Linked DNA regions of Pseudoduganella dura. The protein of the gene in region 1 interacts with the protein of each later gene in a pairwise test. Links are inferred from orthologs where the notes say so. Each region holds a gene or a part of one and is shown on either strand. Other genes may lie near its edges. The genes, in order: GJV26_RS07125 and clpB.

Region 1 (3,074 bases):
CGCCCGCCAGTACGGACCAGGCGCCCGATGGCGTGACCTTCAGGATCAGCGGGCCAGGATAATTGCCCAGGCCATACAATGGAATGCCAAGATACACATTGCCTGCGCGATCGGCCGTGACGCCCGATGTGGCGCTGATATCTTTACCGTTCTCGGCGGGCTGACCGAACCACGTCGTGCCGATCAGGGAGGTGATCGTGCCGTCCGGCGCGATCTTGGCCAGGTTAACCGGCCCTTTTCTGCTTGGCGTGACGCGGACCTGCAGCAATACATAGGCATTGCCTGCCATGTCCGTCCCCCCATCCTGTACTTGAAGCATTGTCGGGTCGGTTTCGTTGCGCCATCGTAGCCAGGTCACGCCAGGCTGGCCGGGCTCCGGTGCCACGGCCAGCGTCAATGCCGTGCTGGCGCCGTCGCCGCTGGCGGTCACTGTCACGGCGGCGGGCGTGCCGGACCAGCTTGCCGGCGGCAGGTAGCGCACGGTCTCGCCGGTGCTTGCGCTGAGCGTGCCCGGCGCGCCGGGTGCCAGTTTCCAGTTGATCGTGCCGGCGGTGGAAAGCTTGGCGGTCAGCGGAATGGCGCTGCCATTGCCGATGGTCCGGATTGTCGGGCTGGACAGGGTCAGCACAGCCGCAGGGACAGGTGCGGGTGCAGGTGCTGCCGTGACCGGGCTGGTATCGTTATTGCCGCCGCCGCAGGCCGACAGCAGGGCGCAAATGATCAGTGGAGTAAAAATTTTATTCAATATGGCCTCCTATAGTGATCTAACCAGCCATTATAGGTAGCGGAACGACATGAAATTCTATTCAATTCTATCCGTCAAGCAGCCTGCAGGAGCGTTTTTTCTTTTGAGCATCGCATGCTGGAAAAGCGTCAACTCGACGCGCGTCAGCTGCGTTATAGAAAGCACTGCGATAAAGCAATGCGAAGGAGCAGGGCCAATGCTACCAGGAGGCACCGCGGGCGGCAGGGAGGCGCTGCCGGGCAACACTTTACTGCCATGTGAGGAGTCAATAGCGCAATCTGTGCACTCATCCGCAAAATAAGCTATACCCGTCCGCATTGCGTGCTGCTCCAAGATCATGGGAACAGTTCCCGGTTACCAAAAGTAGTCGGGTCAACCATGGTATGAGCCAGTTTCATGGGTGCAGTGCTACCCCGCGGTGCATCCAGGCTTGTTCATGACGCACTGCGGCAGGGCGCATTTTAGGTCTATACTGCGGCCTTTACCCGCTGTCTCCAGCTCGTCTTTCCATTAATGAATCATACGTTGCAAATTTGCAACGAGATGGGAACTCTTTTGGTGCACTGCGTCAAGGCGCACTTTTTGGAGTAGACTGTCCTGAATCAGCACAACATTTGGTGAGAATCTGATGAGCGAAACTTTACTCGATACCGAAATTATGGAATTTCACAAGGAAATCGACGCACGCGGGCTGAATTGTCCGCTGCCGATCCTGAAGGCGAAGAAGGCCCTGGCCGAACTGGAGAGCGGTCAGGTGCTGCGCATCGTGGCAACCGACCCCGGTTCCGTGCGCGACTTCCAGGCGTTCGCCAAGCAGACCGGCAATCCGTTGCTGTCGCACGTGCAGCAGGGCGCTGAATTTACTTTCCTGATGCAGCGCAAGTGAGATTGCGGCACCGCTGACGCATTTCCGGTGGCGCCTGGCTGCGGCCGCCGTCACCAGCACACAAGGGGACAGTTTCCTGGCAGCAGGACTGTCCCTCGTTGTTTGTCCCACGCAAAATCTTTCGTTGCTGTCGACCCGATTGCACGAACAATCTTCTTTTTAGAGGCGCGCTTCTAACCTAAAATCGTACGGTCGTGCTTTAATTCCGTACCGGCCTAGAAAAACTTCTATAATCTAGCCCATTTCACTATCATTTTTCCCAAAGGCATCCCATGAAAGTCCTGGTACCTGTCAAGCGCGTGGTCGACTACAACGTCAAGGTGCGCGTGAAGTCCGACGGCACTGGCGTCGATATCGCCAACGTCAAAATGTCGATGAACCCGTTCGACGAGATCGCCCTGGAAGAAGCCACGCGCCTGAAGGAATCGGGCAAGGTGACGGAAGTGGTGGCGGTTTCCGCCGGCGTGGCGCAGTGCCAGGAAACGCTGCGCACCGGCATGGCGATCGGCGCCGATCGCGGCGTGCTGATCGAGACCACGGTCGAACTGGAGCCGCTGGCGGTGGCCAAGCTGCTGAAGGCGCTGGCCGACAAGGAGCAGCCGCAGCTGATCATCCTGGGCAAGCAGGCCATCGACGACGATTCGAACCAGACCGGCCAGATGCTGGCTGCGCTGCTGGGCTGGCCGCAAGCCACGTTCGCCTCGAAGGTCGAGCTGGAAGACGGCAAGGTCACCGTGACCCGCGAAGTGGACGGCGGCCTGGAAACCCTGGCCCTGACGCTGCCGGCCATCGTCACCACCGACCTGCGCCTGAACGAGCCGCGCTACGTGACGCTGCCGAACATCATGAAGGCCAAGAAAAAGCCGCTGGAAACGGTCAAGCCGGAAGACCTGGGCGTGGACGTGACGCCGCGCCTGAAGACGCTGAAAGTGGCCGAGCCGGCCAAGCGCTCCGCCGGCGTCATGGTGCCGGACGTTGCCACGCTGGTGTCGAAGCTGCGCACCGAAGCCAAAGTCATCTAAATACAGGAATCACACATCATGGTCGCACTCGTCATCGCAGAACACGACAACGCCAGCCTGAAAGGCAGCACCCACCACACCGTTACCGCGGCGGCGCAAGCCGGCGGTGAAGTCCACGTCCTGGTCGCCGGCTCGAACGCCGCGGCCGCCGCGCAGCAGGCCGCGCAGATCGCCGGCGTCACGAAAGTGCTGCTGGCCGACGCGCCGCATTTCGCCGACGGCCTGGCCGAGAACGTGGCCGAGCAGATCCTGGCCGTGGCCGGCAACTACTCGCACATCCTGGCTCCCGCCACCGCCTACGGCAAGAACATCCTGCCGCGCGTGGCCGCCAAGCTGGACGTGGCGCAGATCTCCGAAATCACCAGGGTCGATTCGCCCGATACGTTCGAGCGCCCGATCTATGCCGGTAACGCGATCGCCA
Region 2 (3,514 bases), 3.6 Mb from region 1 along the record:
CGCACGGCCAGCCGCATCGAAACCCTGTTCCGCCGGGTCGGCGCGGAGGGCCGATGAGCGGCGGCGGGACCAGCCGGGTGCGGGTGCAGCACGAGGATTTCGACCTTTCCGCCGAGGTGGCGCGACTGCGCGCCGGGAACAGCAAGACCGGCGCGGTGGTCACGTTCGTCGGCACCGTGCGCGACCTGAACGACGGCGCGCAGGTGGCGGCGATGGAGCTCGAGCACTACCCGGGGATGACCGAAGGGTCGATCGACCGGATCATCGACCAGGCTGCCGCGCGCTGGCCGGTGCACGACGCGCTGGTGATCCACCGCGTGGGGCCGCTGCTGCCGCGCGACCAGATCGTGCTGGTGGCCGTGACGTCCGCCCATCGCGGCGAGGCGTTTGCCGCCTGCGAGTTCATCATCGACTACCTGAAGACCGAGGCGCCGTTCTGGAAGAAGGAAGAAACGCCGGACGGGGCGCGCTGGGTGGACGCGCGCGTGTCCGACGATGCCGCCCTGGACAAGTGGCAGGATCCGGCCTGAACTGCGGTGCCGTTCCCTGCCGGCGGGCTCTCCCGACGGGCCTCCCTGAAGTGCAGTGCTTGCGGAGGTAATGCTCCCGGGTGCTTGAAATAGTACGTGCGCATCCGCACTTTATCGGAAGATAAAACAAGGAGCCGAGCACCATGCGTCAAGACAAACTCACGACAAAACTTCAGGAAGCGCTCGCCGATGCCCAGAGCCTGGCTGTCGGCGGTGACAACCCCTATATCGAACCCGTGCACCTGCTGACGGCCCTGCTGAACCAGGACGACGGCAGCGCTCGTTCGCTGCTGCAGCGGGCCGGCGTCAACGTGGGCGGCCTCGCCGCCGCCCTGAAAGGCGCCGGCGAGCGGCTGCCGAAGGTATCGGGTACCGGCGGCAACGTGCAGGTCAGCCGCGAATTCGTCAACATGCTGAACCTGGCCGACAAGGAAGCGCAGAAGCGCGGCGACCAGTTCGTGTCCAGCGAGATGGTGCTGCTGGCACTGGCGGACGATAAATCCGATGCCGGGCGGCTGGCCAAGGAAAACGGCCTGTCCCGCAAGTCGCTGGAAGCGGCGATCGATGCCGTGCGCGGCGGCGGCAAGGTCGATTCGCAGGAAGCCGAAGGCCAGCGCGAATCGCTGAAGAAATACACGATGGACCTGACCGAGCGGGCGCGCCAGGGCAAGCTCGACCCCGTGATCGGCCGCGACGACGAGATCCGCCGCGCGATCCAGGTGCTGCAGCGCCGCACCAAGAACAACCCGGTGCTGATCGGCGAGCCCGGCGTGGGCAAGACGGCCATCGTCGAGGGCCTGGCCCAGCGCATCGTCAACAACGAGGTGCCCGATTCGCTGCGCGGCAAGCGGGTGCTGTCGCTGGACATGGCGGCATTGCTGGCCGGCGCCAAGTACCGCGGCGAATTCGAGGAACGGCTGAAATCGGTGCTCAACGAACTGGCCAAGGATGAAGGCCAGACCATCGTGTTCATCGACGAGCTGCACACGATGGTGGGCGCCGGCAAGGCCGAGGGCGCGATGGACGCCGGCAACATGCTGAAACCCGCGCTGGCGCGCGGCGAACTGCACTGCGTGGGCGCCACCACGCTCGACGAATACCGCAAGTACATCGAGAAGGACGCCGCGCTGGAGCGCCGCTTCCAGAAGATCCTTGTCGACGAGCCGAGCGTGGAAGCGACGATCGCGATCCTGCGCGGCCTGCAGGACAAGTACGAGCTGCACCACAAGGTGGAGATCACCGACCCGGCCATCATCGCGGCGGCCGAGCTGTCGCACCGCTACATCACCGACCGCTTCCTGCCCGACAAGGCGATCGACCTGATCGACGAAGCCGCCTCGAAGATCAAGATCGAGATCGACAGCAAGCCCGAGGTGATGGACAAGCTGGAGCGCCGGCTGATCCAGCTGAAGATCGAGAAGGAAGCCGTCAAGCGCGAGAAGGATGAAGGTTCGCGCAAGCGGCTCGACCTGATCGACGAGGAAATCGCCAAGCTGCAGCGCGAATACAACGATTTCGAGGAAGTGCTGAAGGCCGAGAAGGCCAACGTGCAGGGCACCACGCACATCAAGGAAGAGATCGAGCGCATCCGCCAGGAGATGGAGGCGGCCACGCGCGCATCGAACTGGGGCCGCGTGTCCGAGCTGCAGTACGGCCGGCTGCCGGAGCTGGAAGCGCAGCTCAGGCAGGCCGAAAGCAGCGGCGGAGACGAGAACAAGGACAAGCCGAAACTGCTGCGCACGCAGGTGGGCGCCGAGGAAATCGCCGAGGTCGTGTCGCGCGCGACCGGCATTCCCGTGTCGCGCATGATGCAGGGCGAGCGCGACAAGCTGCTGCACATCGAGGAAAAGCTGCACGAGCGCGTGGTGGGTCAGGATGAGGCGATCAACGCCGTGGCCGATGCGATCCGGCGTTCGCGCGCCGGGCTGTCCGACCCGAACCGCCCGTATGGCTCGTTCATGTTCCTCGGGCCGACGGGCGTGGGCAAGACCGAACTGTCGAAGGCGCTGGCCGCGTTCCTGTTCGATACCGAAGACTCGATGATCCGCATCGACATGAGCGAATTCATGGAAAAGCACTCGGTGGCCCGCCTGATCGGCGCGCCGCCCGGCTATGTGGGCTATGACGAGGGTGGCTACCTGACCGAGGCGGTGCGCCGCAAGCCCTACAGCGTGATCCTGCTCGATGAAGTGGAAAAGGCGCACCACGACGTGTTCAACGTGCTGCTGCAGGTGCTGGACGACGGCCGCATGACCGATGGCCAGGGCCGCACCGTGGACTTCAAGAACACGGTGATCATCATGACGTCGAACCTGGGCTCCCACAAGATCCAGTCGATGGAGGATGGCGACCCGGCCGTGACGAAGCTGGCCGTGATGGCCGAGGTGCGCGGCCACTTCCGGCCCGAGTTCATCAACCGGATCGACGAGATCGTGGTATTCCACGGCCTCGACGAAAAGAACATCGGTGCGATCGCGAAGATCCAGTTGCAGATCCTGGAAAAACGCCTGAAGCGGATGGAAATGGACCTGCAGGTCAGCGACGCCGCGCTGCACAAGATCGCCGAAGCGGGCTACGACCCGGTGTACGGTGCGCGGCCGCTGAAGCGGGCGATCCAGCAGGGCATCGAGAATCCGCTGTCGAAGCTGATCCTGGAGGGCCGCTTCGGGCCGAAGGACACGATCCGCATCGACGCGCGGGACGGCGCGCTGGTGTTCGGCGCCGATGGCAAGGTGGATATCGTCAAGGCGTAACGGCCGGCGATCAGGCAAGCAGGCGCACCGGCGCCGCATCATCGGATGCGGCGCCGGTTTTTTTTCGCAGCGTCCATTGCGCCAGCAGCCGGCTGGCGGCCAGCAGGTCGGCTCTCCCGAATCCTTCGGTATGGCGCGCAACGACGAGTTCGAGCAGTGCCTGCGCGCCGGCCTGTGCGCCCTGGCCGTGCCACAGCCGCGCCAGGCTGGTGGCGGCGCGCAATTCCCAGC

What was found.
Region 2: the proteins of GJV26_RS07125 (region 1) and clpB interact in binary tests that used the Escherichia coli proteins (3 or more experiments, as listed by UniProt). The link is inferred for Pseudoduganella dura from one-to-one orthologs.

What each region holds. Positions count from the first base shown.
Region 1 is NZ_WNWM01000002.1:1,589,887-1,592,960, reverse strand. The notes cover bases 260-3,017. They hold GJV26_RS07125 (sulfurtransferase TusA family protein), read left to right. Parts: upstream 260-1,403; coding sequence 1,404-1,631; downstream 1,632-3,017. Other genes in these bases: GJV26_RS07115 (electron transfer flavoprotein subunit alpha/FixB family protein), read left to right, coding at 2,672-3,017; GJV26_RS07120 (electron transfer flavoprotein subunit beta/FixA family protein), read left to right, coding at 1,904-2,653; GJV26_RS07130 (NHL repeat-containing protein), read right to left, coding at 260-745. Outside these bases: more of GJV26_RS07130, read right to left, coding at 1-259; more of GJV26_RS07115, read left to right, coding at 3,018-3,074. UniProt on the Escherichia coli protein: Involved in thiosulfate metabolism.
Region 2 is NZ_WNWM01000002.1:5,211,289-5,214,802, forward strand. What follows is about bases 286-3,483. They hold clpB (ATP-dependent chaperone ClpB), read left to right. Parts: upstream 286-673; coding sequence 674-3,283; downstream 3,284-3,483. Other genes in these bases: moaE (molybdopterin synthase catalytic subunit MoaE), read left to right, coding at 286-530; GJV26_RS22890 (ATP-binding protein), read right to left, coding at 3,294-3,483. In the rest of the region: GJV26_RS22875 (DUF349 domain-containing protein), read left to right, coding at 1-57; more of moaE, read left to right, coding at 54-285; more of GJV26_RS22890, read right to left, coding at 3,484-3,514. UniProt on the Escherichia coli protein: Part of a stress-induced multi-chaperone system, it is involved in the recovery of the cell from heat-induced damage, in cooperation with DnaK, DnaJ and GrpE. Acts before DnaK, in the processing of protein aggregates.